Regions from separate parts of the Variovorax sp. YR566 genome, predicted to be linked through region 2. Evidence: predicted binding sites of a transcription regulator. Region 2 holds the regulator's gene; the other holds the start of a gene.
The links. Region 2 encodes HrcA, which represses chaperone genes, less so after heat shock. Its sites were predicted from a motif close to TTAGCACTCNNNNNNNNNGAGTGCTAA; they were not measured.

Region 1: ACTG4X_RS07735 (co-chaperone GroES) is a predicted target of HrcA. The motif match lies at 1,621-1,647, and genes of this name have one in related genera.

The regions. Positions count from the first base shown of each region.
Region 1 covers NZ_CP197092.1:1,683,798-1,688,212, forward strand. Annotated here, with positions in the region: gene groL (chaperonin GroEL) at 1-1,210, opposite strand, end outside; gene ACTG4X_RS07735 (co-chaperone GroES) at 1,240-1,530, opposite strand; gene ACTG4X_RS07740 (LysR substrate-binding domain-containing protein) at 1,708-2,658, opposite strand; gene ACTG4X_RS07745 (SDR family NAD(P)-dependent oxidoreductase) at 2,803-3,540, shown strand; gene ACTG4X_RS07750 (tautomerase family protein) at 3,574-3,813, shown strand; gene ACTG4X_RS07755 (phospholipase D-like domain-containing protein) at 3,782-4,415, opposite strand, start outside.
Region 2 covers NZ_CP197092.1:6,210,993-6,215,407, reverse strand. Annotated here, with positions in the region: gene recN (DNA repair protein RecN) at 1-472, opposite strand, end outside; gene ACTG4X_RS29045 (NAD kinase) at 474-1,385, opposite strand; gene hrcA (heat-inducible transcriptional repressor HrcA) at 1,417-2,424, shown strand; tRNA gene ACTG4X_RS29035 (tRNA-Ile) at 2,456-2,532, shown strand; gene ACTG4X_RS29030 (hypothetical protein) at 2,820-3,869, shown strand; gene ACTG4X_RS29025 (hypothetical protein) at 4,247-4,415, shown strand, end outside.

The DNA of each region.
Region 1 (4,415 bases), 2.7 Mb from region 2:
GGGTAGCGTGCAGGGCGTCTTCGACGCGAGCCTTCTTTTCCTTCATTTCGACTTCGGTGGCAGCGCCAACCTTGATCACTGCAACGCCGCCGGCCAGCTTGGCCACGCGCTCTTGCAGCTTTTCACGGTCGTAGTCGCTCGTGGCTTCTTCGATCTGCACGCGCACTTGCTTCACGCGGGCTTCGATGTCGCCAGCGGCACCGGCGCCGTCGATGATGATCGTGTTTTCCTTGCCCACTTCGATGCGCTTGGCTTGGCCCAGGTCGGCCAGCGTCACCTTTTCGAGCGTCAGGCCCACTTCTTCAGCGATGACCTTGCCGCCCGTCAGGATGGCGATGTCTTCCAGCATGGCCTTGCGGCGGTCGCCGAAGCCAGGAGCCTTGACAGCCACGACCTTCAGGATGCCGCGGATCGTGTTCACGACCAGCGTAGCCAGGGCTTCGCCTTCGACTTCTTCGGCAATGATCAGCAGCGGACGGCCAGCCTTGGCGACTTGTTCCAGCGTGGGGAGCAGGTCACGGATGTTGCTGATCTTCTTGTCGAACAGCAGCACGAAGGGGTTGTCGAGCAGCGCCGATTGCTTCTCGGGGTTGTTGATGAAGTAGGGCGACAGGTAGCCGCGGTCGAACTGCATGCCTTCGACGACGTCGAGTTCGCTGTCCAGCGACTTGCCGTCTTCGACAGTGATCACGCCTTCCTTGCCGACCTTGTCCATCGCGTCAGCGATGAGCTTGCCGATGGTTTCGTCGCTGTTGGCCGAGATCGAGCCGACTTGAGCGATTTCCTTCGACGTGGTGGTGGGCTTGGAAGCCTTCTTCAGCTCGGCGACCAGGGCCGTGACAGCCTTGTCGATGCCGCGCTTCAGGTCCATCGGGTTCATGCCGGCAGCCACCAGCTTGAAACCTTCGCGAACGATGGCTTGTGCCAGCACGGTCGCGGTGGTGGTGCCGTCACCGGCGTTGTCCGAAGTCTTGGAAGCCACTTCCTTCACGAGCTGGGCGCCCATGTTCTGCAGCTTGTCCTTGAGTTCGATTTCCTTGGCGACCGACACACCGTCCTTGGTGACGGTGGGGGCGCCGAACGAGCGCTCGAGCACCACGTTGCGGCCCTTGGGGCCCAGGGTCACCTTGACTGCGTTGGCCAGGATGTTGACACCCTCGACCATGCGTGCGCGGGCTTCACCGCCGAAGACTACGTCTTTTGCTGCCATGTTTGTTTACTCCGAATGGGATGTTTGAATTACTTCTCGACGACCGCGAACAGGTCGTCTTCCTTCATGACGAGCAATTCGTCACCGCCGACCTTGACGGTCTGGCCGCTGTACTTGCCGAACAGGACGCGGTCGCCGACCTTGACGGTCAGTGCGGCCAGTTCGCCCTTGTCGTTGCGCTTGCCCGGGCCCACGGCCAGGACTTCACCCTGATCGGGCTTTTCAGCGGCTGCGTCGGGGATGACGATGCCGGAGGCGGTCTTGGTTTCGCTGTCAACACGCTTGACGATCACGCGATCGGCCAAAGGACGAAGTTTCATTGCATCTCCTGGATGTATGGATAAGAAACGGGTTTTGTGGTCGGGTGCCGGACCGGAGGCCGGCAGCCCATCGACTGGAAGCGAGGGCTGTTAGCACTCATCAGCAGCGAGTGCTAATCATAAGGGCAATCGGTGGGCTTTCAAGTGACAGGGGCTGCCGCCGGTGCGTAACGGATTTCACGCCCGGCCGGCCAAGCCGCTGCCAGACACGCCCGCCCCATCCGCCCGGCGGCCCATCAGGAAGTCCACGAAGGTGCGCACGCGCAGCGGCGCGAACCGCAGCTTGGGATACAGCAGGTTGTAGGGCCGGGACCGGCCGCCGAAGGGCTTGAGCACTTCGACCAGTCGTCCCCGGCGCAAGTCTTCCTCGACCACGAAGCGATAGGCCTGGAAGATGCCCGCGCCATGCCGGGCCAGCGTAACCCCGGCCAGGACGTCGTCCGAGCAGGCGTAGCCGCCGGAGGTGAGCATTTCGATGTCCTGGCCGTCCTGACGGCACAGCCAGGGGATGGTGCGGCCGCTGCTGGGCAGCTCGAACTGGATGCATTCGTGGGTCTGCAGGTCGTCCAGGGTCCGGGGTTCCCCGTGCCGGCGCAGGTAGTCCGGGGCTGCGACGAGCACGAGTTCGGCGTCCTCGAGATGGCGAGCAACCAGGGTCGAGTCGGCTGGCGCGCGCACACGCACGGCAAGGTCGTACCCCTCCGCGGCGAAGTCGATGTTGCGGTTGCTGACGTGAACCTCGACCCGGATGTCCGGGTAGCGAGCCCTGAACTCCGGCAGCAGCGGCAGCAGCCGGTAGTGCCCGTAGGTGGTGGGAACGCTGATCCGCAGCAGGCCGCTTGGCGTGATCTGCTGGCCGCTGACCTGGCGTTCGGCCTCCACCAGCTGGTTGAGCGCCTGGCGGCATTGCTCGTAATAGGCTTGGCCCGCCTCGCTCAGCCGTATCTGCCGTGTCGTGCGCAGGAAGAGGCGCACCCCGAGGCGTTCTTCCAGCCTGCCCACCGTCCTGCTTACGGCGGCGGGCGTCACGCCCGCAATGGTGGCTGCGGCGGTGAACCCCTCTTGCTCGGCTGCAAGACAGAAAAGCTCCAGGCTTCCCAGCAGCAGGTCGTCGAACTGGCGATTCATGATTGATTACATGGAGTAAATACTAAAGATGCTCCTATCATCTTTATCAACTTGAAGGTCGTCAATACAGTTGATCCCAGAGGCGAGAGCCTCCATGAACCTGAACCAACTGCCTCCGCTTTGACCACCCGAAAGGAAACCATCATGAAGACCCAACCCAAGACGATCGTGATCACCGGCGCCTCGAGCGGCATCGGCCTGGCCCTGGCCGGCGCGTACCTGCAGCGCGGCGACAACGTCGTCGGCAACGCCCGCAGCGCCGAACGCCTGCAACAGGCATCCGTATCGCTTGGTTCGCCCGACAACTTCCTGGGCGTTGCCGGCGACGTCGCCGACCCGGCCGTTGGCGATCTGCTGGTGCGGCGTGCCATCGAGCGCTTCGGGCATGTGGACGTGCTCGTCAACAACGCCGGATTCTTCAACGCCAAGCCGTTCATCCAGTACACGCCGGACGAGCTGGAAGCCCTGGTGAGCACCAACCTGAAGGGTTTCGTCTATCCGTCGCAGGCGGCAGTCCGCCACATGGTCGAGCGCAAGGCGGGCCACATCATCAGCATCACGGCAAGCCTTGCCTCGCAGCCCAACCAGGCCGTGCCGGCCGTGCTGCCGCTGCTGATCAAGGGCGGCATCAACCAGGCGACGAAGGCGCTGGCGCTGGAACTGGCGCCGCACAACATCCAGGTGACGGCGGTGGCGCCGGGCATCGTGGACACGCCGATGTACACGAAGGAAATGCACGGCTTCCTCAACACGCTGCAGCCGGCAGGCCGCATCGGCACGGTGCAGGAAATCGTCGACGCGGTTCTCTACCTGAGCGACGCCAGCTTCACGACCGGCATCGTGCTGCCCGTGGACGGCGGCATGGGCACCGGCAAGTGGTGAGCGAAGCATCGACAACGAACCCCGGAGAACGCCATGCCCTACATCCGCATCGAAATCACCCGCGAAGGCACCACGCTCGACCAGAAGAAGCAGCTGATCGCCGAGGCCACCGAGATGATGGTGCGCGTCCTGAACAAGGATCCTGCCTCGACCTTTGTCGTGATCGACGAATACGACACCGACAACTGGGGCCAGCACGGCCGCACGATCACCGAGGTGCGCCGCGAGCAGACGCTTGCTGCTACTGCACCGCCGCGTCCATCCAGAACTTGAGCTGCGGGTTCTTGAGCCGACCCTTCTTGTCGTAGTACTTGCCCAGCCATTCCTCCGGCGTGCTTTTGAGTTCCAGCGCGTCCTTCTGGCCGCCAAGCTGCTTGAACCAGAAGCGGGAGGAGAAGTGGTCGTAGACGTCCAGGATGCGGGTCGCATAGGCCATCGCGAGCTTCTTGTTGCCGCGCACGATCAGCAGGTTCTCGTCGTTGTCGAACGATGCCTTGTGCCCCAGGTTGTGGCTGCCGGTGGCAACGACGCAGTCGTCGTCGAAGGGGTCGATCACCACGACCTTGTCGTGAATGATCGCGAAGCCGGCATTGAGGATTTCCTTCTTCCAGCCATCGGGTACCTTGAAGTCGAACGCCTCGGCTCCGAAAACACGCGGGTCCTGGAGCACGGGCGGTTTCTTCTCGCCCTTCTTCCTGGCGGGCGGAGTCATGCCCTTGAGCTCGTAATAGAAGCCTTCCGAGGCCGACTTGTTCGTCACGCATCCGCGCACGAACAGCTTCTTGTTCTTGCTCGCGGCCTGGGCTGTCCAGTTCGCGATGCTCGGGCTGCCCGGATAGAAGGCGAGAAAGAGCACGGAGTGGCTGGCGCCCGCG
Region 2 (4,415 bases):
CGTCGAGCGCATCGGTGCGCACACCTGCGTAGGCGTCGAGCAGGCCGCGCACTGCCTCAGGCCGCGTCAGGCTTTGCCAGGCGTGCTGGCCGTGGATGTCGAGCAGGCGGTCGCCGAGCTCGCGCAACTGCGTGGCCGTGGCTGGGCTGCCGTTGATCCAGCCGCGGCTGCGGCCCTGCAGGTCGACGGTGCGGCGCAGCAGCAGCGCGTCGCCGGCTTCGAAGCCGCCTTCGTCGAGCCAGGTGTCCAGGGCGGGGTCGGCGTCGAATTCGGCACTCACGTCGAGCCGTTCGGCCCCTTCGCGCACCGCGCCAGCGTCGGCGCGGTTGCCCAGCGCCAGTTGCAGCGCGTCGATCAGGATGGATTTGCCCGCGCCGGTTTCGCCGGTCAATACCGTGAAGCCGCCGGACAGGTCGAGTTCGAGTGATCGCACGATCACGAAGTCGCGCAGTGCGATGCGTCGCAGCGCCATTTCAGGAGCCCCCTTCGTTCCAGTGAAGTTTCTTGCGCAAGGTGTCGAAATAGCTCCAGCCGCGCGGGTGCAAAAAGCGCACACGGAAATCGGAGCGGCGCACCACCACGCGGTCGCCGATTGCGAGCGAGGCCAGCGACTGCATGTCGAAATTGGCGCTGGCGTCGCGCCCGCCCACCAGCTCGATGACGATCTCGTCGGCATCGGGCAGCAGCACGGGGCGGTTCGACAGCGTGTGCGGTGCGATCGGCACCAGCACCCAGCCTGGCACGGCCGGATGCAGCAGCGGCCCACCGGCCGACAGTGCGTAGGCCGTCGAGCCTGTGGGCGTGGCGATGATCAGGCCGTCGGCGCGCTGATTGGCCACGAAATGGCGGCCCACCGATACGCGCAACTCGACCATGCCGGAGGTGGCGCCGCGGTTGACGACCACGTCGTTCATGGCGAGCGCGTCAAACACCGAGGCGCCATCGCGCACGACCTGCGCATGCATCAGGCTGCGGTGGTCTTCCTCGTACTCGCCGGCCAGCATCGGGATCAGCGTGGCCTGGTAGTTGTCGAGCGGGATGTCGGTGATGAAGCCGAGCCGGCCGCGGTTGATGCCGATCAGCGGGATGCCATAGCTGGCGAGCTGCCGGCCGATGCCGAGCATGGTGCCGTCGCCGCCGACTACCAGGCCGAGGTCGCAGCGCTGGCCGATTTCCTCGACGCTCAGGGCTTCGTAGCGTGGATGGGCAGGGGCGCCGTCATCGTCTTCCTCGCAGGTCGAGCGCTCGACGAACACCGTGCAGCCTTGCGATTCGAGGAAGGCGCCAATGCCTTCCATGACGCCGTCGCGCGAGTCCGCCTGCGCCCGGGCGCCGGAAGCCTGGTATTTGCCGATCAGGGCGACGTGACGAAAGCGAGAGGTCATATCTCACAAATTACAACACTAAAATCTTGCAATGCTGGACGACCGTGCCAAGTTGCTGCTCAAGACGCTCGTCGAGCGCTACATCGCCGACGGGCAACCCGTCGGCTCGCGCACGCTGTCGCGTTCCTCGGGGCTCGATCTGTCGCCGGCGACCATCCGCAACGTCATGTCCGACCTCGAGGCGCTGGGGCTGATTGCCAGCCCGCACACCTCGGCCGGCCGCATTCCGACGCACCGTGGATACCGCCTCTTCGTCGACACCATGCTGACCGCGCAGCGCGAACAGATGAGCACGCCGAGCCTCGCGCCCGACCAGCCGCAGAAAGTGATCGCCAATGCGGCGCACCTGCTGTCGAACCTGTCGCAGTTCGTTGGCGTGGTGATGGCGCCGCGGCGCGCTTCGGTGTTCAAGCAGATCGAATTCCTGAAGCTCTCCGACCGGCGCCTGCTGGTGATCATCGTCTCGCCCGATGGCGACGTGCAGAACCGGGTGATCTTTCCGGAGGCCGACTATTCGCAATCGCAGCTGGTCGAGGCCTCGAACTACATCAACGCGCACTATGCGGGACTGACCATCGAGCAGGTGCGCGATCGTCTCCAGTCCGAGGTCGAAAAGCTGCGTGGCGAGATCGCTGCGCTGATGCAGGCCGCGGTGCAGGTCAGCTCCGAAGTGCTGAACGAGGCGCAGGAAGACGACGTCGTGATCTCGGGCGAGCGCAACCTGCTGGCGGTGAGCGATTTTTCCAGCGACATGGGGCAGTTGCGCCGTGCCTTCGAACTCTTCGAGCAGAAGGCCCAATTGATGCGCCTGCTCGACGTGTCGAGCAAGGCCGAAGGGGTGCGCATCTTCATTGGCGGCGAAAGCCAGGTGGTGCCCTTCGAGGAGCTCTCCATCGTCAGCGCCAATTACGAGGTCGATGGGCAGGTCGTGGGTACGCTGGGCGTGATCGGGCCGACACGCATGCCCTACGAACGCATGATCCAGATCGTCGACATCACGTCGCGCCTGGTGAGCAATGCGCTGAGCCATCGCAAGTAGGCGCTGCGGCGCGAATAGAATCGTGCCGCGTGGGCCGTTAGCTCAGTTGGTTAGAGCAGCGGACTCATAATCCGTTGGTCGATGGTTCAAGCCCATCACGGCCTACCACCAATGACGGGGGTTAGCAGGTAAGTATCTGCTAACCCTTTTCTATTTTTGGTGAATCTTGTCGCGATCTATATAGCGATCTGTGGCTGGCTGTTGGTGCCGCTGCTATGGTGGCTGCAGCTTCTCCGGCAACGCGCCCCCGCCCCACAATTGCGCTCCATGAAAGAAACCATCGATCTTCTTGAGCCGCGCCGCGCGACTGGGCGCACGTGTGGGAGTGAGCCTCGGATCAATGTCCCTTTCTCGGTGGCGTCGCGAGCCGGGGTGCTCCAGACGGGGTGTCTTCCATGAGCGAAGAGCCGATGCCGTCGGATGGCAGCGCCGGGTCGACACGCCGAAAATTGGCTGACCTGCTGGGCAAGCGCGTTGAGCTTCAGACCGCAGAAGGCACGCTCTACGCGCGTCATCTGAGCATTGGTGATCTGGCCGCCCTCCGCACGTTGCTCGATGACTCGGCCGTGTCTGACGAGGCGCTTGGTCGCGAGGTCGTCAGGCGTCTCGTTTCGCGCAACAAGGACGCGTTTGATGAGCCGCTTGCGGAAGCCGAGGTCGGAACAATTGCGCCGCTTGAGGAACTTGCGGGAGCTGTAGCGAGAGCCACTGGCACCGTTTTGCGGTACGACGGTGGTGATGTCGTCGCTCAGCTTGGAGCAGAAGTGCGCCAGCAGGCGCGTGATTCCATCGAGTCGTCTCGGCGAATTGCAGAGTCCTTCGGATCAATTGGCTCGGGCCTGCAATCGCAGTTGTCGAAAAGTCTTGATGGCATGCTGGCGGCCGCGAGGGGTTTGTCATCAATAGCGATGCCCGCCGCGGCGCTGGCTCCCCCTGACCAAAAGATGTTTGAGGTGGGGTCGAGAAGCCTACCTCACATCGCGCCCTCGCCCTTGATCCGGTCCAGCGAACTCACGGTCGAAAAGCTCGATGCGATGGCGACGCAGTTGGCCGCATTGGCAAATAGCGAGGCCGAACTGCTGCGCACAATCACGCTTGACGTTGTTCCCAAATGGGAAGAGGCCAGCAGGGCAGCAGACGTCGCCTCCAAACGCGCGCTGATGCTTGCACGTTGGTCTATCGGCATCGCGCTAGCAGCGCTGGTGGCGTCGGCTCTAGTGCCATATCACATCTTGAAGCTGCAGGATGAAGCGGCTGCGGCGGATCGAAAGATCGACATGGCCGAACGTGCACGCCTAGAGGATCTTATGCGCGAGCAACTCGAAGCTCTTCGTGCGTTACGTTCCCAACCCGAACAACTGGCTGCGCGCATTCCTGCTGCATCACCGAATCCTGGAACCAGCCTCAAGAACGGTACCGAAAAGACGAGGGTGCGAGAGCCGTGAACGTGTGGATCGGCCTGACTCCGCGTTGATGCAGCTTTTTCGCAACGAAAAAAGTTTGTTCACCGGGGTGTGCTAAGTCACTGCGCTGCAAGAGTTTTGCATCCGAGCTTGCATCATCTTTGATGCATCTCGCGTTTTAGGACGCAGACGACCGCAAAAAGCTTTTGATCTTTCAGGCGTCCACTGCACATCACGAGCTATTCTTAGATCGCTCCGCAGACAACGAAGCCCTCGAATTAGGTGTTACTAGCACCGAACTGAGGGCCTCGCGCGGCAAGCACCGAAGTGCGGATGCCTCAACAATTTTGCAGTATGTTGTGAGTGCATTCTAAGGTCGTGCTGGCTGCTGCGGCAACTCTGAAACTTTCGAGGCCAACATGACCGCTATCACTACGCCGGCGCCTGCCGCCGCACCCACTGCAACGCGCCGCCTGCTCACCATCAAGAACACCGGCATCGCGCTCGACTGCAGCCGCAGCACCGTGCTGCGCCTGATCAAGGACGAAAAGCTGCGTGTCGTCACGCTCAGCTCGCGCGCGGTGCGCG